DNA from 2 places in the Brevundimonas sp. GW460-12-10-14-LB2 genome. Region 2 is predicted to be linked to the other one. Evidence: predicted binding sites of a transcription regulator. Region 2 holds the regulator's gene; the other holds the start of a gene.

Region 1 (10,373 bases), 310 kb from region 2:
GTCCAGCACGTCAATCCCGGCCTCGACGCCCGCATAGGCGTTGGCCAGGCCTGTGTTGCGGGTGTCGTGGAAGTGCAGGCGCAGGCTCGCGTCCGGTGCGGCCGCCCTGGCCGCCTCGACCTTTTTCGTCACCGCCCAGGGATCGCCCGCGCCGATGGTGTCGGCCAGACCGATCTCGCCCACGCCCATCTCGGCGATGGCGCCAACCATGTCCGCGACCTGGTCGACGGAGACCTCGCCGTCGAACGGACAGCCCCAGACGCAAGAGATCATGGCCGAAAGCGACGGCGCGCCCTCGCTGGCCTCGGCGTTGTGGCGGCGGGCGACGATCTCGCCCAGCATGGCCAGTTGATCCTTCACCGCCAGGCCCTGGTTCTTCAGGCCGAAGCCGTCGGTGGCCGCGACTGAGACATTGACCTCGTCCACCCCGGTCGCCAGCGCCCGATCATAGCCCTTGCCGTTTAACACGAGGCCGATACGGCTGCGGCCCGCCTCGTGAGGCAGGGCGGCCATGACCTCCTCGGCGCCGGCCATCTGCGGCACATATTTGGGGTGGACGAAGGAGACGGCCTCGATCCGCTTCGCCCCCGCCTGCTCGAGCCGCCGCACCAGATCGGCGCGGACGGCGGGCTCAAGCACCGCCTTTTCGTTCTGCAGCCCGTCACGCGGCCCGACTTCGACGATCTGGATGAAGCGGCCCATTACTCGGCTCCCGCTGCGGCGTTACCGTTCCCGTTTCGGGGCGGCGGCGCATAGACGGTCAGGCTGACCGGATCGCCTGCCGAATAGTTGTAGCCGTTGACCGTCCCGACCGCGCGACCGGACACGCCCAGACGCGCCGCCGCCGCACGGAAGGCGTCGGCGTCGCGTCCCTCGACGATGGCGGGCCGCCCCTCCGCCAGGGCCTCGGCCGCGCCCTGGGCGTCGGTCAGGTCGGTGTCTCGCCCGGTCAGGAAGACGAAGCTGGGTTCATGGAAGCCGCTGATCGCCACCGGCCCCGGCGTGCGGCCCTGACGCGGGTGCAGATCGGCCGCCTCCAGCGCCTTTTCAAGCTGGGGCGCGATGGCCAGGGGCCGCAGTTGGCGGATCGTGCCCGACAGAGCCGCGTGCGCCACGATCCCGAAGGCCAGCGAGGCGACCAGCGCTGCGACCGGCGCGCGGTTCAGCAGAAGGAAGCCCCCCATCGCCCCCGCCGCCAGCGCCATGACCACCGTCAGCGCCGCCCAGGTCTGGGCCGTCGAGGTGCCATAGACGGTCAGTCCATAGACGGTGATGCCGATGATCAGCAGAGCCGCGAACGCGCCCAGGACCGCCCCGGTGATGCGCGAGACCTTGCCGATGGGTTGGGCCAAGGCGGCGGCCGCCAGCAGGGCCAGCGCTCCGAAGGTCGGCAGGGTGTAGTGCCACAGCTTGGTCGGCGCCAGTTCGAACATCAGCCAGCCCGGGACCAGCCAGCAGACCAGGAACCGGATCGCCGGCTCGGCCCGTCGGGCCCACCCCGTCGAGACGGCGGCGGGCAACAAAAGGGTCGAGGGGAAGAACAGCAGGGGCGCCAGCAGCAGATACATGCCGGGGAAGCCCGAATGGCTTTCGTGCGCCCCGGCGATCTTGGGCGCCAGGTCCCCGCCGATGGCCTCGCGCCAGAAACCGCCGTCGGTGGCGATGGTGATGGCGATGGCCCACGGTCCGACCATCAGGGCGACCAGCGGCAGACCCCACCCCCAGCCGAGGCAATACAGCCATTTGATGTTCCGATCCCAGATCGACAGGGCGATGATCGCCAGGGCCACGACCAGAAACCCGATCGGTCCCTTGATCAGGATCGACAGACCGATCCCGATCCAGAACAGCAGTTTATGCGGCCGGATCGGGCGTTCGCCCGCCTTCGTCGCCATATAGATGCGCGCCAGCGCCGCCATGGCCAGGGTCGTCGCGCCGCACAGCATGGCGTCGGTCTTGGCGATCCCCGCCTCGGTCGACAGCAGGAAGGTCGCCCCCATGATGGCGCCGCCGAAGAAGCCGACCCGGCTGCCCAGCATGGCCGAGCCGGCCCAGGCCACGGCCCAAGCCGCCAGCATGGCGCCCAGCAGGGAGGGGATGCGATAGGGCGCGATTTCGCGGTCCTCGACATCCGAGGTCAGGCCCACGGCGATCGCCTGCATCCAGTAGATGCCGACCGGCTTCTTCCAGCGCGGCTCGTCCTGATAGCGGATGTCGACATAGTCGCCGCTTTCCAGCATCTGGGACGTGGCCTGGGCGAACCGGCTCTCGTCGCGATCCAGCGGCGGCAGCAGCAGCAGGCCCGGCAGGCCGGCGATCAACGTCAGCAGGGCCGCGAGAACCGGCCCGCGCCAGCCGGCGATGCGGCCATCCAGATCGAAAGTCTTCATTCCAGACTCCTTACACGGCGACTACGCCTGCGTCAGCCGTCTCCCCTAAGCTCTCGTTATCCTCTATGGAGCGCCGATGACCGCCGAAACGCCCGAAATCTCCGTCGTCGTTCCCGTCCATGACGAGGCGGGCGCCGCCGTGCCCCTGGCGCGCGAGATCGCCGCCGCCTTCGCCGGCCGTTCGTACGAGATGATCTTCGTGGACGATGCGTCCAAGGATGCGACCTTGGCCGAGTTGAAGGCCGCCATGGCCGAACTGCCGGCCCTGCGCGTCCTGGCTCACGGGACCAATGCTGGCCAGAGCCGCGCGGTCCGCACCGGCGTCCTGGCCGCGCGCGCGCCGGTCGTGGTGACGATGGACGGCGACGGCCAGAACCCGCCGGCCGATGCGCCCCGCCTGGTCGATGCGCTTCTGTCCGCCCCCGGCGACGTGGGCCTGGTCGGCGGCCGTCGCGCCAAACGTCAGGACACCGAGGCCAAACGCCAGGCCTCCATCTGGGCCAACCGCATCCGCCGCAAACTGTTGGGCGACGACGCCGACGACACCGGCTGTGGACTGAAGGCCTTCCGCCGCGACGTCTTCCTGCGCCTGCCCTACTTCGATCACATCCACCGCTACCTGCCGGCGCTGATGATCCGCGAGGGGTTCAAGAACCAATATCTCGACGTGGACCACCGCCACCGCGAGGTCGGCCGCTCGAAATACACCAACTGGGGCCGCCTGCGGGCGTCGGTCTCGGACCTCTTGGGCGTCATGTGGCTGAAGACGCGGTCCCGCAAGCCGGGCGCGATTTCGGAGTTCTAGAACGCTGTCTCCTCCCCACCTCGTGGGGAGGTGGCGCGATGCCTCTTGCCGTCGTGACGGAGGGGCTGGCGCCGCACCTCCGACATCGGTGGGCCTTCAACAGCCCCTCCACCGCTCAGCGGTCCCCCTCCCCGCTTCGCAGATAGGATAGGCAAACAAAAAGGGCGGGACCTTGCGGTCCCGCCCTTCTGCATTTCAGCGTCGGTCAGCTTGGACTTAGAAGTCCATGCCGCCCATGCCGCCCATGCCGCCCATGTCGGGGGCCGAGGCGCCGCCCGACTTCTTGGGGGCGTCGGCGACGGCGGCTTCCGTCGTGATCAGGATGCCGGCCACCGAAGCGGCGTCTTGCAGGGCCGTGCGGACGACCTTGGCCGGGTCGATGACGCCCATCTGCACCAGGTCGCCGTACTCTTCGGTCTGGGCGTTGAAGCCGAACGAAGCGTCGCCGTTTTCCAGCACCTTGCCGACCACGATCGAGCCTTCGACGCCGGAGTTTTCGGCGATCTGACGGATCGGAGCCTGCAGGGCGCGACGGATGATCGCGATGCCGGCGTTCTGGTCGGCGTTGTCGCCCTTGACGTCGGCCAGGATCTTGGAGGCCTTCAGCAGGGCGATGCCGCCGCCCGGAACGATGCCTTCGTCAGCCGCGGCGCGCGTGGCGTTCAGGGCGTCGTCGACGCGGTCCTTCTTTTCCTTCACTTCGACTTCGGTCGAACCGCCGACGCGGAGAACCGCGACGCCGCCGGCCAGCTTGGCCAGACGTTCCTGCAGCTTTTCCTTGTCGTAGTCGGAGGTGGTGTCTTCGATCTGGCGCTTGATCTGGGCCACGCGGGCTTCGATCTCGTCCTTGCCGCCGACGCCTTCGACGATGGTGGTGTCGTCCTTGGTGATCGTGACCTTCTTGGCCTTGCCGAGCATGTCGATGGTGACGCTCTCAAGCTTGATGCCGAGGTCTTCCGAGATGACCTGGCCGCCCGTCAGGATGGCGATGTCTTCCAGCATGGCCTTGCGGCGATCGCCGAAGCCCGGAGCCTTGACGGCGGCGACGCGCAGGCCGCCACGCAGCTTGTTGACGACCAGGGTCGCCAGGGCTTCGCCTTCGATGTCCTCGGCGATGATCAGCAGCGGACGGCCCGACTGCACCACGGCTTCCAGGATCGGCAGCATGGCTTGCAGCGAGGTCAGCTTCTTCTCGAACAGCAGGATGAGCGGCTCTTCGAGTTGGGCCTCCATCTTGTCGGCGTTGGTGATGAAGTAAGGCGACAGGTAACCGCGGTCGAACTGCATGCCTTCGACGACGTCGACGGTGGTGTCGGCGGTCTTGGCTTCCTCGACGGTGATGACGCCTTCGTTGCCGACCTTGGCCATCGCCTGGGCGATCAGCTCACCGATTTCCGAGTCGCCGTTGGCCGAGATGGTGCCGACCTGGGCGATTTCCGAGTTGTTGGAGACCGGCTTGGAGTTCGACTTGATCTCTTCCAGCACCAGGCCGACAGCCTTGTCGATGCCGCGCTTCAGATCCATCGGGTTCATGCCGGCGGCGACGGCCTTCAGGCCCTCTTGCACGATGGCTTGAGCCAGAACGGTTGCGGTGGTGGTGCCGTCGCCCGCCTTGTCGTTCGTTTTCGAAGCGACTTCGCGGATCATCTGGGCGCCCATGTTCTCGAAGGCGTCTTCCAGCTCGATCTCTTTGGCGACCGACACGCCGTCCTTGGTCGAGCGCGGAGCGCCGAAGGACTTCTGGATCACGACGTTGCGGCCCTTGGGACCCAGCGTCACCTTGACGGCGTTGGCGAGCACGTTGACGCCGCGCAGCATCTTGTCGCGCGCGTCGGTGTTGAAGTGTACGATTTTAGCGGCCATGAGGGCAGCTCCTATCTATATGGATTGATTGAAGAACGTCGGACGTCGGGTGCTTAGGACAGCACGCCCAGGACGTCGGATTCCTTCATGATGATCAGGTCTTCGCCGTCGATCTTCACTTCCGTGCCCGACCATTTGCCGAACAGGATGCGGTCGCCGGCCTTCAGCTCCAGAGCATTGACCTTGCCGGTGTCGTCGCGGGCGCCAGGGCCGACGGAGACGACTTCGCCTTCCTGTGGCTTTTCCTTGGCGGTGTCGGGGATGATGATGCCACCCTTGGTCTTGGATTCTTCTTCAACGCGCTTGACCAGCACGCGGTCGCCGAGCGGACGGAACGCCATCGGACTTCTCCCTGTAAAACCCCCGGATCGGGGCGTTTTTGAAACGGTGTGCGGCTCTCTCGCGATCGCCGTTTTGGCAGCCGACCAGCGAGAGTGCTAACGCGAGCGGGAGTTAGGCAGAGGCAGGGTCATCGTCAAGCGGCGGCGGTGGATCGCCGCGCGAATTCTCTGTGACAAATGAACCGAAAATGAATGCCGACCTCCGGGGTCGTTCAAACTGGGAGCGATAGAAAGACCTCAACGCTGGATGCCTTCCCGCCCCGGAAACGCAGATCGGCAAGCAAACAAGGAGACCAAAATGTCCAAGCTGCTGAAGATCACTGCGGTCGCCGCCGCCCCCGTCGTGGCCCTGAGCCTGATGGCCGCTCCGGCTTCCGCCCAGTCGCGCGATCGCGACAACACCGGCCGTAACGCCCTGATCGGCGCCGCCGTGGGCGGTCTGGCCGGCGCCATCTATGGCAATGGCGACGGCAGCTATATCGCGGGCGGTGCGCTTGCCGGCGCGGCGCTGGGCGCGGTGGCCTCCAACCGCGGCTCGGGCTGCGAATACTACCGCGGCGGCCAATGCTACCGTAACCAAGGCCATTGGGAGCGCGAGCACGGCATCGACCGCAGCCGCTCGGGCTACGACTACCGCTACGACGGCCGCCGTTACGACTCGCGCTACGACCGCCGCGAGTATCGCAATGATCGCGACTACCGCTACGACCGCCGCTGGTAAGCGTTCGACGGTCTAGATGATCGGAAGGGCCCGTCCGGCAAGGACGGGCCCTTTTCGCGTCAGCCCATCAACCGCGTCATCAAGGCTGCCGTGGACGGATCCAGGTCCGCCGAGGGGCCGCCCGCGTCCACGTCCTTCAGGATCGCCTTGGCCAGGACCTTGCCCAGTTCGACGCCCCACTGGTCGAAGCTGTTGATGTCCCAGATCACCCCCTCGACGAAGGTCTTGTGCTCATACAGGGCCAGCAGCGCGCCTAGGGTTTCGGGCGTCAGGCGGTCCATCAGGATGGCCGTCGATGGACGATTGCCGGTGAAGGTGCGGTGGGACGCCAGGCGCGTCGCCTCCTCCTCCGACAATCCTTGCGCCAACCCCTCGGCCTTGGCGGCCTCTGTCGTCTTCCCCAGCATCAGGGCCTGGCCTTGGGCCAAGGCGTTGGACCACAAAGGCGCTTCTGGCGGCGACTCCGGCGCGTCCGCGTGAGTCTTGGCCACGATCACAAACTCGGCCGGGACGGTCTGCGGTCCCTGGTGGATCTGCTGGAAGAAGGCGTGCTGTCCGTTGGTGCCCGGCTCGCCGAAGACGACGGGGCAGGTCTGGCGCGTCACCGGCGTACCGTCGCGATGCACCCGCTTGCCGTTCGACTCCATCTCCAGCTGCTGCAGGAAGGACGGCAGGCGACGCAGGGCGTGGGCGTAGGGCGCCACCGTACGCGCCGGCCGGTTCAGGCCATCGACGTTGAACACCTGGGCCAGGGCCAGCAGAACCGGGGCGTTCCGCTCCAGCGGGGCCGAAACGAAATGCTCGTCCATGGCCGCCGCCCCGGCCAGCATCTGTTCGAACACGTCCCAGCCCAGGGCGATGCCGCACGACAGGCTGACCGCCGACCACAGCGAATACCGCCCGCCGACCCAGTCCCGGAAGGCGAAGGTGCGACCGCAGCCGAAGGCCGCCGCCTTCTCCGGCGCCGCCGTCACCCCGATGAAGTGTTTCGTCATCCCCTCGGCCGGCAGCGACGCCGCCAGCCAGGCCTTCGCCGCCTCGGCGTTGGCCAGGGTTTCCTGCGTCGTAAAGGTCTTGGACACGACCACCACCAGGGTGGTTTCGGGGTTCAGGCCCGTTAGCGCCTCGGCCATATCGCGCGGATCGATACTGGCGACGAAGCGCAGGTCGATGGCCGGGTCCAGCGGGCGCAGCGCATCCCAGACCACGCGCGGCCCCAAGTCTGACCCGCCGATGCCGACATGAACGATCGCCTCGAACGTCTTGCCCGTCGCGCCCGCCTCGGCGCCCGACCGCACCGCATCGGCATAGGCCTTCATGTCCGCCCGCACGGCGTCCACCTCGGCCGAGACCGGCTCGCCCAAGGCCTTGAAGTCGGCGCCCGGCGCGGCGCGCAGGGCCGGGTGTAGCACCGCCCGCCCTTCCGTCAGATTGACGGCCTCGCCGGCGAACAGGGCCGCGCGGCGCCCTTCGACGTCGCTGGCGCGCGCCAGGTCCAGACAGGCGTCGAAGGCGGCCTTGGTCCAGCTCTGTTTCGACAGGTCCAGATAGAGCCCCGCCGCCTCGACCGACATCCGCGCCAGCCGGTCGGGATCGGCGGCGAACTGGTCCACGATCCGCGCGGAGGCGGCCTCGGCGGCGGCTTGGTCGAAGGCGGTCCAGGCGGCGTCGCGGGTCATCGTCGTCTCCATCGGGAATGACAGGGTAAACACTCGTTTACGGCTGGGGCGTATTCAGGTTCAACGTCCCAGCGGACGCTGAAACAGGAAGTCACCTCCATGTCCTGCGGCCTTGCTCTCACGATCGCCCTGGCGATGTCCAATCCCTCGGTGGCCTTGGCCGCCGAACAGCCGGCCGCCGCGCCCGGCGCGCCGGTCTCGGTGGCGGGCGAGCCGCTGTTCGCCGACATCATCTCGCGCTCGACCAGCCTGAAGGCCGTGGTCGACGGCTGGGCCGCCGCCAAGGCCGCCGACGACGCCGCCTTCTTCACCAGCCAGGCCTTCACCGGCTTCAAGGCCCAGGCCGAACAGTTGGCCGCCCTGGACATGCAGGGCCACCTGATCCTGAAGGAACGCGGCACCGACGGCGATCTGAAATGCATCCTGCGCGGCATTTCCGAGGACATGCCCAAGAAGGTTCAGGCCGTTCAGGCCGCCGCTAACCCGGCCGAACGCGCCACAGCCCTGTCGGAACTGTCCTATCTGCTGAACGACAACGTCGAAGTCATCACCGCCCCGCCTAAGCCGGAAGTCTGACGCCTTCTAAAGGGCGGCCAGCGCCTCCAGCACGCCCTTGCCGTAGCGATCCAGCTTCGACTGACCGACGCCGGAAATGGCGCCCAGACTGTTCAGGTCGCCCGGTTCGGCGTGGGCGATCTCCAGCAGCGTCCGGTCCTGGAAGATGACATAGGGCGGGACGTGCTGTTCCGAGGCGCGGTCGCGGCGCCAGGCGCGCAAGGCCTCGAACCGGGCGCGGACGTCCGCGTCCATCGTCTCCAGCGCCGCATTGCGCCCTTCGCCCGATCGGTCACGACGACGCGGGGCGGTATCGGCCCTCAGAGGCGCGCGACGCACCTCGATCTGGCGCTCGCCGCGATAGACGGCGCGCACCGCTTCGGGATCGCCCAGCCCGACCAGCGGCTTGCCGTCGTTGGGATCCTCAGCCAGCAGACCTTCGAACAGCAGGTGATCGACGATCTCGCGCCAGCTGTTCAGCGAAATCTCGCGCCCGATGCCCCAGGTGGACAGTTGCTGCTCCCACGGCTGCACGTCCTTGGTGCGGGCGGTCAGGTGATCGACGACGCGATTGCGCCCGAACCGGCCGCCCAGCCGCTGCACCGCCGCCAACGCCTTCTGGGCCGGGACGGTCGCGTCATAGAGCTGAGGCGGGTCGCCGCAGATGTCGCAGACGCCGCAAGGCTGAGCGTCATGCTCGCCGAAATATCGCCGCACGGCCTGGGCCCGACAGACCGCGCCGTCCAGCATGGCGAACAGCTGGCGGGTCTTCCTGACCTGGACCTGTTTGACCTCCTCGGCCATCGGGCGGCTGTCCAGCCGACGCAAGGACCAGGCGATGTCGGACGGCCCATACAGGGTGATGCCCTCGGCCGGCTCGCCGTCGCGCCCGCCCCGGCCGATCTCCTGCCAATAGGCCTCCAGACTGCCCGGCGGATCGGCGTGGATGACGAAGCGCACGTCGGCCTTGTCGACGCCCATGCCGAAGGCGATGGTCGCGACCATGACGGCGCCCTCCTCGGCCAGGAAGCGTTCCAGCCGGCGGTCGCGCTCCTTCGTGTCCATGCCGGCGTGATAGGCGATGGCGTTGGTCCCGGCGTCGCGCAGGGCCTGGGCCACGCGGTCGCAGCCGTCGCGGCTGCCGCAATAGACGACGCCCGACTTGCCCCGCCGTTCGCGCACCAGTTCGATGACGCGGGCGTCGGTCTTGGCCCGAGAGGCGCTCTCCTTGCGCTCGGCCGAAAGTTGCAGGTTCGGACGCGCGAAACTGTCGACGAAGACCGTCGCCTCTTCCAGCCGCAGCGAGCGCAGGATGTCGTCGCGGGTGCGGGCGTCGGCGGTGGCGGTGACGGCGATGCGGGGCACGTCGGGAAACCGCTCGGCCAGCAGGCCCAAGTTTCGATAATCGGGGCGGAAGTCGTGACCCCATTGCGAAACGCAGTGCGCCTCGTCGATGGCGATCAGGCTCAGCGGCAGTTCCGCCAGCCGGTCCATCATGGCGCCCGCCGCCAGGCCTTCCGGCGACACATAGAGCAGGTCCAGCCCCCCCGACCGCGCCGCCGCCCAGATGGCCGAACGCTCGTCCAGCGACACGCCGGAATCCAGCCGCGCCGCCGCGACGCCCTGCTGCTTCAGCGCCTCGACCTGATCGGTCATCAGGGCGATCAGCGGCGACACCACCAGCCCCAGTCCGGGGCGCAAGATGGCGGGGATCTGATAGCAGACGCTCTTGCCGCCGCCGGTCGGCAGGACCGCCAGCACATCACCGCCCGACAGGATCTGCTCGACCACCTGCCCTTGCAGCCCCCGGAAGTCGGCGTGCCCCCAGACGCGCGCCAACAACGCCCGCGCGTCGTTCAGGTCAGGCGTATCGGTCGAGGAAAACTGGGGGCGCGTGGCCGGCATCCTTAAGCTGTGCACTCTTTGTTCCCGAACAGAAGACGCCGCCGGCCGCGATGGCGACCGGCGACGACGTCATAGGGGATGGTTTTAGTGGGCGGGCGCTTCGGCGAACTGGCC
Region 2 (10,373 bases):
TCGTCTGGCCAGCTTCCAGGGCGGCGGCCCCTCCACGTTCGAACGCGTCGCGGCCGCCTGCGCCCACGACGACGAAGCGATGGCCAGCGGCGACGTAGCGCCTGCAGCGACCGGTACGGTCGCCGGCTTGACGCGCATCGCCAGCCCCCTGCTCACCATCATCGCCGACACCGCCCCGCCGGCGCGCGACGCCTGGGGGGCGGCCGCCTGCGCCCAGCCGCTGGCGCTGGAGATCGCCTGCGGCAAGGATCGTCTGGTGACCGGCTCGGGGTGGACGCCGGCCTCGACCGACCGCCAGGCCCTGCGGCTGACGCCGGCCCATTCGACCCTGACCTTGGGCGAGCGATCGCTGAACGAACCGCTGGGCGGCTGGAAGGGTGAGCTCTTGGGCCCGCGCTTGGTCGGACCGCCGATCCATGTGACCACCGACCTGCGCGACGGAGACGGCGCCGTCTGGCTGGAGATGGAACACGACGGCTGGAATGAGTTGTTCGGCCTGAACCATCAACGCCGGCTCTATCTGGACCAGCGCTTGGACGAACTGCGGGCCGAAGAAAAACTCTTCCCCACACCCGGCCGCAAGGAGATGGTGCGCCAGATTGCGGCGCCCTATGCCATCCGCTTCCATCTGGAGCCGGGGGTTCAGGCCTCTCTGGCGCGCGACCGACGCTCGATCCTGCTGCGCGGCGCCTCGGGCCGGGGCTGGTGGTTCAGGACCGACGGGCCGGACGTGGCCATCGAACCCAGCGTCCATATCGACGCCGGCCTGACGCGCCGCAGTCTGCAGATCGTGGTGCGCGGCTCGGCCCGCACCGACAGCGAGACCAAGATCCGCTGGAAGCTGAGCCCGGCCGGGGCGAGCGGCGAACCGACATGATGCAAGAGCCTGATCCACGGCCACGATAAAATCGCGCAGCGATTTGATCTCTGCCGATCAGGCTCTGAAACCGTCCGTGGGGTGACGGCGAAGCGGTTTGGCGCTAGAGGGCGCGCCATCCTCCCCCAGACTTCACGGACGCCGCCTCATGCCCGCCGCTCCCGACTTTCCGCCCGCGCCCGATCAGGTGAAGCCGAAACGCGCCCTGATCAGCCTGTCCGACAAGGCGGGGTTGGAGGATGCAGCCCGCACCCTGCATGATCTGGGCGTCGAGCTGGTCTCGACCGGCGGCACCCGCGCGGCGATCGAGAAACTGGGCCTGCCGGTCAAGGACGTGGCCGATCTGACCGGATTCCCCGAGATGATGGACGGCCGGGTCAAGACCCTGCACCCCATCGTTCACGGCGGCCTTCTGGGCGTGCGTGACGCGGCCGACCATGCCCAGGCCATGACCGACCACGGCATCGGCGCCATCGATATCGTCTGGATCGACCTCTATCCGTTCGAAAGCACCGTCGCGGCCGGCGGCGCGTTCGAGGCGGCGGTCGAGAACATCGACATCGGCGGCCCGGCCATGATCCGCTCCGGCTCCAAGAACCACGGCTATGTCGCCGTCGCCGTCGACGGCGAGAGCATCGGCCTGATCCTTGAGGCGCTGAAGGCGGAAGGCTCGACCGATCTGGCCCTGCGCAAGCGTCTGGCCGCCCGCGCCTTCGCCCGCACCGCCGCCTACGACGCCGCCGTCTCGGGCTGGTTCGCGAGCCAGATCGAAGACGCCGCCCCGGCGCGCAAGTCCATCGCCGGTTCGCTGGCCCAGACCCTGCGCTATGGCGAGAACCCGCACCAGACCGGCGCCTTCTATCGCACCGGCGAACGTCGTCCGGGCGTGGCCTATGCCGAACAGGTCCAGGGCAAGGAGTTGGGCTACAACAATATCGCCGACGCCGACGCCGCCTATGAACTGGTCGCCGAGTTCGAACAGCCGGCCGTCGTCATCGTCAAACACGCCAACCCGTGCGGCGTGGCGGTGGGCAAGGACTTGTCGGAAGCCTATGCCCGCGCGCTGGAATGCGACGCCGTCTCGGCCTTCGGCGGCGTGATCGCGGTCAACCGTCCGCTGAACGGCGACGACGCCCGCGCCATCACCGGCATCTTCACCGAGGTCGTCATCGCACCGGGCGCGGACGAGGAGGCCGAGGCTGTCTTCGCCGCCAAGAAGAACCTGCGCCTCCTGATCACCGACGGCCTGCCCGATCCGCACGGCGCGGGCGAGGTGTTCCGCTCGGTCGCCGGCGGCTTCCTGGTTCAGTCGCGGGATCGCAGCCTCATCAAGCCGGCGGACCTGAAGATCGTCACCAAGCGCCAGCCGACCCCGACCGAAATCCAGGACATGCTGTTCGCCTTCACCGTGGCCAAACACGTCAAGTCCAACGCCATCGTCTATGCCAAGGACGGCCAGACGGCGGGCATCGGCGCCGGCCAGATGAATCGCCGCGACAGCGCCCGCATCGCCGCCATCCGCGCCAAGGAAGCGGGGGAAGCCAAGGGCCTGACCCAGTCGCTGGCCGAAGGCTCGGCCTGCGCCTCGGAAGCCTTCTTCCCCTTCGCCGACGGCCTCTTGGAAGCGGTCGCGGCCGGCGCCACGGCGGTGATCCAGCCGGGCGGCTCGATGCGCGACGCCGAGGTCATCGCCGCCGCCGACGAAAAGGGGATCGCCATGGCCTTCACCGGCGTGCGGGTCTTCAGGCATTGATCTTGAGAAGAAGGGCGCTAACGCTCGCGACGCGGTCGCTCGCTGCTTGAGCGCCCTTCTTCTCGTTTGTGGAGTCGTCGAGACTTCAACAGCGCGCCTTAACGTGACTGGACGGTCGCCGTTTGTCGTGATGCTCTGAGTGCTTTACCGCGTTGGAGCGTCCCATGACCGTGCTGATCCGCCCCGAAGGCCAGACCGCCGACGACCTGAAACTGAGCCGTCGAACTCTGGGCGCATTGGGGGGTTTGCTGTTTTCCGGCTATGCGATCGCGGCCCTGGCGAAAGAGGCCAAGCCGATCACCACCGACGAAGCGGGTCTGGCCACCGAGACCGTGACCTATGCCGCGCCGGACGGATTCCAGCTTCCGGCCTATGTGGCGCGGCCTGCGGGCGAGGGGCCGTTCCCGGTGGTCGTGGTTGTGTCCGAGATCTTCGGCGTCCACGAATATATCCGCGACATCTGCCGCCGTCTGGCCAAGCAGGGCTATGCCGCCATCGCGCCCGCCTTCTTCGTCCGGGTCGAGGATCCCGCGCCCCTGTCGGACATGCAGCGGATCATGCAGATCGTCGGCGCGGCCCACTACGAGCAGGTGATGGGCGACCTGTCGGCGACGCTGGAATGGGCCAGCCAGCAGTCGTGGTCCAAGGATGGCAAGGTCGGCATCACCGGCTACTGCTGGGGCGGCAAGGTGGTGTGGCAGGCGGCGGCCCGCTTCGCCGCGATCGGCGCGGGTGTGGCCTGGTACGGCCGCTTGGCGCCCGCCGCAGACGCCACGCCGGTTCAGATCTCATCGGGCCAACCTTGGCCGGTCGACATCGCTGACGATCTGAAAGCGCCTGTGCTCGGCCTGTATGGCGGCAAGGATCAGGGCATCCCATTGGCCAGCGTCGAACGGATGCGCGAAGCCCTGGCCCGCGCCGGCCAGACCGGCAGCCAGATCGTCGTCTATCCCGACGCCCAGCACGGCTTCCACGCCGACTACCGCGCAAGCTACTCGGAAGCAGACGCCAAGGACGGCTGGTCCAAGCTGCTGGCGACGTTCGATAAAGCGTTAAAGAATTAGGGCGTTACTGGCGCCAAGGCTGCGGGGAGCAGCCCGAGTATGGGAGGGTAGGGCGTGAACGGATTGCGGCTTCGCGGGGCGATCGTCCTGGGTATCGGCCTGCTGTTTCTGCCTCTCGCAGCGTGCGGAGGCGGTGGTGGAGGCGGTGGCGGCGGCGGCACGATCACGCCCCCCGTTCCTCCGCCCCCGCCACCCCCGCCGCCTCCCCCACCACCGCCTCCGCCTCCCTCGGTCACGTCGAGCGAGTATCTGCGGAACTACGGCTTGGCCAATATGAAGGTCCAATCCGCTTGGCAGGCCGGGGCGACTGGAGCCGGCGTCACCGTCGCCGTCGTCGACTCCGGCATCGCCAATACCTTGCCAGAGTTGGAGGGGCGTATCTCCAGCGCCTCGACCGACGTCGTCGTGGGGCGCAATACGCCCTATGTGGCGTCAAGCAGCCACGGCACGCGCGTGTCGGGCGTGATCGCCTCGAACTTCAACGGGTTCGGTACGATCGGGGTGGCGTACAATTCGACGATCCTGTCGATCCGCACCGATATCTCTGACTGTACGGACAAGAATACCGAGGTCTGTTTCAGCAGTTCGGATCTGGTGCGCGCACTGGACTATGCCGTCGCCAATGGCGTCAAGATCATCAACATGTCGCTGGGCGGCGACGGGCGGCTGGGCTCGGCGTTCGAGTCGGCGCTGTTGCGCGCGGTCAACTCGGGCGCCGTGATCGTGGCCTCATCGGGCAATGACGGAAACGCCAATCCGGGCTGGCCCGCGCGTTACGCCATCGACCCCCGGTTTGCTGGCAGCGTCATCGCGGTCGGATCGCACGGTGCGACCGATGCGATGTCCAGCTTCTCGAACCGGGCAGGGGATACGGCGGCCGGCTATATTTCTGCGCCGGGCGAGGATGTGATCACTGGGTGCGAGGGCACGTCGTGTTGGCGCGTCAACGGCACATCCTTCTCGGCGCCGCATGTGTCCGGCGCGCTCGCTTTGCTGATGCAGGCCTTCCCCAATCTGTCGGCGCGTGCCGCTCTGGATATCTTGCTGACGACCGCACGCGACGCCGGCGATCCCGGCACGGACATCGTTTATGGGCGCGGCCTGCTGGACATGGCCGGCGCGTTCAGACCGGTCGGAACGACCTCGACGCCGATGGCGGACGGAAGCTCCATCGTCAGCATGAGCGAACCGGGCAGCTTCGTCGGCGCGGCGTTCGGGGACGCTTTCGGTCGGCAGACGGCGCTGAATACAGTGCTCTACGACGCCTACGATCGGATGTTCGCCGTCCAACTGGGCGGCGCCTATCCGACTGCGCCGAGCCGATCCTATCAGGCGGCGCCGTTCGAGCAGAATACCACGGCGACAACCAGCCTGGCTCTGCCGGGCGGCGGTCGATTGAACCTGATCGCGGCCCAACCCAGCGCCCGACCTGACCCGATCGCGCCTCGTCACGATCTGTATGATGCGCCCTGGATGGGGGACGAGCCGCGGCAGGAGGCGATGCTGGATGTCGCCACGGGTCGGATGAATTTCTCGGTCTGGCAAGGAAAAGGCGGGGCGACATCGCCGTTCAACGGCGCGGCGGGCGACGGTTTCGCCGCCCTGGCTCAGGCCGACCACGCCGTGCGGGGCGCCATGCGGTTCGGCCCGGTGACGGTCTCGGGCGAAAGCGGCGGCGGCGATCGTCGGATGCCGCTGCGACGTGTCGAGCAGGACGCTTCGACCTATAGTCGGGCGGCGATCGGATGGCGCGGAGCGGAGGGCGGTCTTTCGTTCAGCGTCGGCGCCTTGGATGAACGGCTCGGGCCCTTGGGCGCCTTCCTGCCGGGCGGGTCCGACTTCGCCCTGCCGTCACGAACCAGCTTCTATGCGCTGGGTGGCGACTGGACCCTTCGGCCGGGCCTGCGTCTGATCGGCGAGGCGGGGATGGGGGCGACCCGGATCGAGGGCCGATTCCTGTCGACGGATCAGGCGGCGATCAGTTCGAACTGGCGGCTGGGGCTCCTGACGGGCTGTTCGATGATCTGTGACCGGATCAGCTTCACCCTGGCTCAGCCGCTCAGGATCGAGCGCGGAACCTTCTCGGCCATGCTGGCGGACGTACCGGTCGAATATTTCGATCCGCTGACCTATTCGCGCCGCAGCTTCTCGGCGACGCCCAGCGGCCGCCAGATCGACTTTATCCTCGGTGGCGAACGTCGGCTGTGGGATGGGTCCAGCATGACGCTGCAAGCGGTCGCCAGCCGCGAGCCGCGCCATGTCGCAGACGCGCCGCCGGAGTTCGCCTTGATCGGAGCCTGGCGGCGTCAGTTCTGACCGACGCCGCCTGAAGACCGCGGATCAGGCCTTGCCGTCGAAGGCCTGACCGTCGGCGGCGGGGGCGGCGCCATACGGGTTGGGAGTCTGGGCGCCGGATCCCTTGGCGGCGACGACGACCATTGCGGGGCGCACGGTGCGGCCGAACAGTTCGAAACCGGACTGCATGGTCTGGATCACCGATCCGCCAGGCACGGTCTCGGACGGCTGTTCCATCATCGCCTGGTGGAGATGCGGGTTGAAGGCCTCGCCGGCCTGGGGCGCGACGCGCTTCAGGCCGTTGGCGTCGAAGGCTTGCAGCAGGGCCTTCTGCGTCAGTTCCAAGCCGGTCATCAGACCGGCGGTCGCGCCCTCGGCGTCCTTGGGCGCAGCCATCAGGGCGCGTTCCAGATTGTCGGCGACGCCCAGCAGGTCCTTGGCGAAGCGCTGGATGGCGAAGGCGCGGGCGTCATTCTGCTGCGTCTCCGAACGGCGCTTCAGATTCTCCATCTCGGCGGCGACGCGCAGGGCGCGGTCCTTCCATTCGTCACGCTCGGCGATCACGGCGTCCAGCGGCGCCAGATCGTCTGACGGATGGGCGTCCAGGCCGTGTTCGGCGTTGGTTTCGGCCATGTCGGCATCCACGGCGTTTAGTTCGTCGTTAAGGGGCTTGTCGCTCACTTGTCGTTCCCGTCCAGCATCCGGCCCAGCACCCGGGCGGTATAGTCCACCAACGGAATGACACGGGCGTAGTTCAGTCTTGCGGGGCCTATCACGCCGATGGCGCCCAGAACCCGCTGTCGGCCGCTCATATAGGGCGCCGCGATCACGGCGGAACCCGAAAGTGAAAACAACCGTGTCTCGGCGCCGATGAAAATGCGCACGCCTTGGGCCGCATCGACGCCGTCCAGCAGGCCGATCAGCTGTTCCTTCTGCTCCAGATCATCGAAAAGGACGCGGACCCGCTCCAGATCGGCCAAGCCTTCCCGGTCCTGAAGCAGGTTGGCGCGGCCCCGCACAATCAGGGCGCGCTCGCGATCCTGGCCGCCGGACCACGCAGCGAATCCGTCCTCGACCAGGCGGGCGGCCGTTTGGTCCAGTTCACGCCGTGCAATTTCCAGCTCCTGGGTCATCTCCCGCTTGGCGTCGGCGAAGGGGCGGCCGCGCAGGCGGGCGTTCAGGAAGTTGGAGGCCTCGACCAGGGTCGAAGGCGTGACGCCGGCCGACAGGGTCATGATGCGGTTTTCGACCGTGCCGTCGTCAGCGACGATGACGGCCAGGGCCTGGTCCCCGCCCAGGGCCACGAACTCGACGTGCTTGACGCCGGAATCGCGCACGGGGCTGGAAACGACGCCCGCGCCGCCGGCCAGGCCCGACAGCAGGTTGGAGGCCTCATCCAGCGCCGCCTCGAAGTTCCGACCGCGCCCCGCCAGCCGCCCGTCGATCTCGCGACGCTCTTCCTTAGTCAGGTCGCCGACTTCCAGCAGGCCATCGACGAACAGACGCAGGCCCGCGTGGGTGGGAATCCGCCCGGCCGAGGTGTGGGGCGCCGCCAGCAGTCCCGCGAGGGTCAGATCCTGCATGGTGTTGCGGATCGAGGCAGGCGACAGGGCGATGCCGCCCAGCGACAGGGTCCGCGACCCGACCGGCTCACCGGTCTCCAGATAGGATTCCACGATGCGACGGAAGATGTCGCGCGCCCGCGCATCCAGCCCCGCCAAACCCGCGAGGGACTGGCCGGCGTCGAACGGCGGGTTTTTCGGGGCATACAGGCTCACGGTTTCAGGATAAGCACCGCGGCCTCAGCTTCCAAGGTCAGACTTCCAAGGATCCCTCCCATGCGCCATTCGCAACGCACCGATGATCAACTGCGTCCCGTGACCATCGAGACCGGCGTCAACCGCTATGCCGAGGGCTCGTGCTTGATCAGCTTCGGCAACACCAAGGTGCTGGTGACCGCCTCGATCGAGGACAAGGTGCCGGGCTGGATGCGCAACACGGGCCAGGGATGGGTGACCGCTGAATATGGCATGCTGCCCCGTGCCACCCACACGCGCGGGCGTCGTGAAGCCGCCGCCGGCAAACAGTCGGGCCGCACGCAAGAGATTCAGCGATTGATCGGTCGCTCCCTGCGCGCCGTGGTGGACCTGAAGGCGCTCGGCGAACGTCAGGTGCTGATCGACTGCGACGTCATCCAGGCCGACGGCGGCACCCGCACGGCGTCGATCACCGGCGCCTGGGTCGCCATGAGCCTGGCCCTGAACTATCTGCGCGACGAGGGCGTGCTGAAGGCCGACCCGATCACGGATCAGGTGGCGGCCGTGTCATGCGGCGTCTGCGACGGCGTGCCGGTGCTGGACCTCGATTACGAAGAGGATTCCGAGGCCGAGGCGGATTCGAACTTCGTCCTGACCGGCTCGGGCCAGATCGTCGAGGTCCAGGCCACCGGCGAGAAGCGCGGCTTCTCGCGCGCCGAGTTCGACCGGCTCTTCTCGCTGGCCGAGACCGGCTGCACCGAACTGTTCGCCTTGCAGAAGGCGGCCCTGGCGGCGGTGAAGCCATAGGGGGTTTCACCTCGAGGCGCGGACGGGCATCCTCGTTCGGTCAGTCCTGACCGGAGACAAGTCGATGCGTCGATCCCCCTGGCTTTCAATGGCCGCCTGCGTTGTGTTGATGGCCGGATGTCAGCGCGCTGATCCAGCCGATCAGCCTGCGTCCGGAGACGCTGCGGCAAGCAGCAACGTCATCGACGCGGTTCCACTGGCGCCCGACGCCCCGCCGCCTGCCCCGCCCGCCAAGCCGGCGGCTGCGGAGAAGGAAGCGACCAAACCGGCCGAGGACGTCGAGGCCAGCATTCCCGAGGGTCCCGACATGCCCGCTCAGCCGGTTCCGGTCAGCGAGGTCCCTTGCCGCGACGCCATCGGCGCCGCCGCCTCGGCCCGGCTGGTCGAGCGCTGCATCCAGGTCAGCCCGGCGACCCGCCCGCCCTGCAACGCCGCCAATCCTTGCGACCTGATCCAGGGGGAGATCGACCGATCCTGCAAACTGTGGGAACGCGACGGCGACCCGCCGGCGGCGTGCAAGCGTTAGGCTGAGCGTACCGCGCCCGCGACATTGGCCACCACCCGCTTGACCAGCGCCTCGTCGTCGCCCTCGGCCATGACGCGGATCAGCTTTTCCGTGCCCGAGGGACGCACCAGCAGCCGTCCCTGACCGCTCAGCGCCGCTTCGGCCTCGGCGATGGCGGCCTTGACCGTGTCGGTCTCCAGCGGCTTGTCGGCGGTGAAGCGCATGTTCTCCCGCTTTTGGGGCACGGGCTCGAACTGGCGGGCTGACGTGCGGCGGCGAAGAGGATGTAATGGGCGGTTATCAGAAGCACTCAGGTCCTTTCCGCGGACACATGGATCGTGATGCACCCGGATCAAAGCTGATCAAACGCCGTCAATCGGATGGAACAACTCAAAACGGGACAGGCGCGATATTATTCGCAAACCTGCTCGGCGACCGGTGGGCGGTTTGCGGACAAGCCGGTCGATGACGACGGTTCCCCATGGCCAAGCCTCACGATTCAGACGATTTCCCATTCCGTCCGTCAATGACGGCGCACCGAGATCACTATCCCCACGGGGCTGTTCTGCTCCCCGGACGCGCGACAGCGTCGATGCCCTCCAGGGCGCGAACACGACACTTTGCCGCCAAGGCGGTCGTCCAGAGGGTCCGGCCGGCCTTCCGGGGCGCCGGGCCGTCACGACGTGTCTTCGTCAAGGTCAAGGTGGTGATGAAGACGCCGAACGCGCGCGCGTCGTTGAAAGCCTGCGTGCGGTACTTCGGACGGGAGGGCGCGGGCGAGGACGGGGCGAGAGCCGCGTTTTTTGGGCCGCTGGAGGACCGGCCTGACGCCAGGGCGCAGGTCGATCGGTGGGCCGACGACCGCCGTCATTATCGGATTGTCGTGAATCCGGAAGACGGACAAGAGCTCGCGGACGTCAGGTCGTTCGCACGGCGGATGATGAAGCAGATTGAGATCGACACCGGCACGCCGCTCGAATGGCTTGCCGTTGCGCACTTCGATACCGGACGTCCCCATCTCCACATCATCCTACGCGGTGTGCGGGACGATGGACGCGACCTTATCTTCAGCCGCGGTTATGCGGCGCATGGGCTGCGCGGCCGGTGCGAAGCCCTGGCGACCGAGATCCTGGGCCCGAGATCCGACCGGACGGCTTCCTCCCGCGATCTGACGGCGGACCGGCTGACAGCGATGGACGACACGCTTCTGCGACGCCAGGACGACGGACGGGTCAACCTTGAGGGTCTGGACAGCGGAGAACGCGCCAACGCACAGCGCCGCCTGGTCCATCTTGAGCGTCGCGGATGGGCTACC

What was found. Region 2 encodes HrcA, which represses chaperone genes, less so after heat shock. Its sites were predicted from a motif close to GTTAGCANTCNNNNNNNNNGANTGCTAAC; they were not measured.
Region 1: a site for HrcA is predicted at 5,472-5,500, ahead of groES (co-chaperone GroES). Genes of this name have one in related genera too.

The regions. Positions count from the first base shown of each region.
Region 1 is NZ_CP015511.1:2,951,661-2,962,033, reverse strand. Features, by position in the region: gene A4249_RS14615 (hydroxymethylglutaryl-CoA lyase) at 1-702, opposite strand, end outside; gene A4249_RS14610 (ArnT family glycosyltransferase) at 702-2,390, opposite strand; gene A4249_RS14605 (glycosyltransferase family 2 protein) at 2,467-3,195, shown strand; gene groL (chaperonin GroEL) at 3,412-5,058, opposite strand; gene groES (co-chaperone GroES) at 5,112-5,399, opposite strand; gene A4249_RS14590 (hypothetical protein) at 5,698-6,120, shown strand; gene pgi (glucose-6-phosphate isomerase) at 6,180-7,799, opposite strand; gene A4249_RS14580 (hypothetical protein) at 7,899-8,375, shown strand; gene recQ (DNA helicase RecQ) at 8,382-10,259, opposite strand; gene A4249_RS14570 (complex I NDUFA9 subunit family protein) at 10,344-10,373, opposite strand, start outside.
Region 2 is NZ_CP015511.1:2,638,490-2,648,862, reverse strand. Features, by position in the region: gene A4249_RS13155 (heparinase II/III family protein) at 1-877, shown strand, start outside; gene purH (bifunctional phosphoribosylaminoimidazolecarboxamide formyltransferase/IMP cyclohydrolase) at 1,026-2,630, shown strand; gene A4249_RS13145 (dienelactone hydrolase family protein) at 2,795-3,694, shown strand; gene A4249_RS13140 (S8 family peptidase) at 3,968-6,010, shown strand; gene grpE (nucleotide exchange factor GrpE) at 6,035-6,622, opposite strand; gene hrcA (heat-inducible transcriptional repressor HrcA) at 6,667-7,761, opposite strand; gene rph (ribonuclease PH) at 7,828-8,553, shown strand; gene A4249_RS13120 (hypothetical protein) at 8,618-9,079, shown strand; partial or broken gene A4249_RS13115 (phosphoglucosamine mutase) at 9,076-9,321, opposite strand; gene A4249_RS13110 (DUF3363 domain-containing protein) at 9,768-10,373, shown strand, end outside.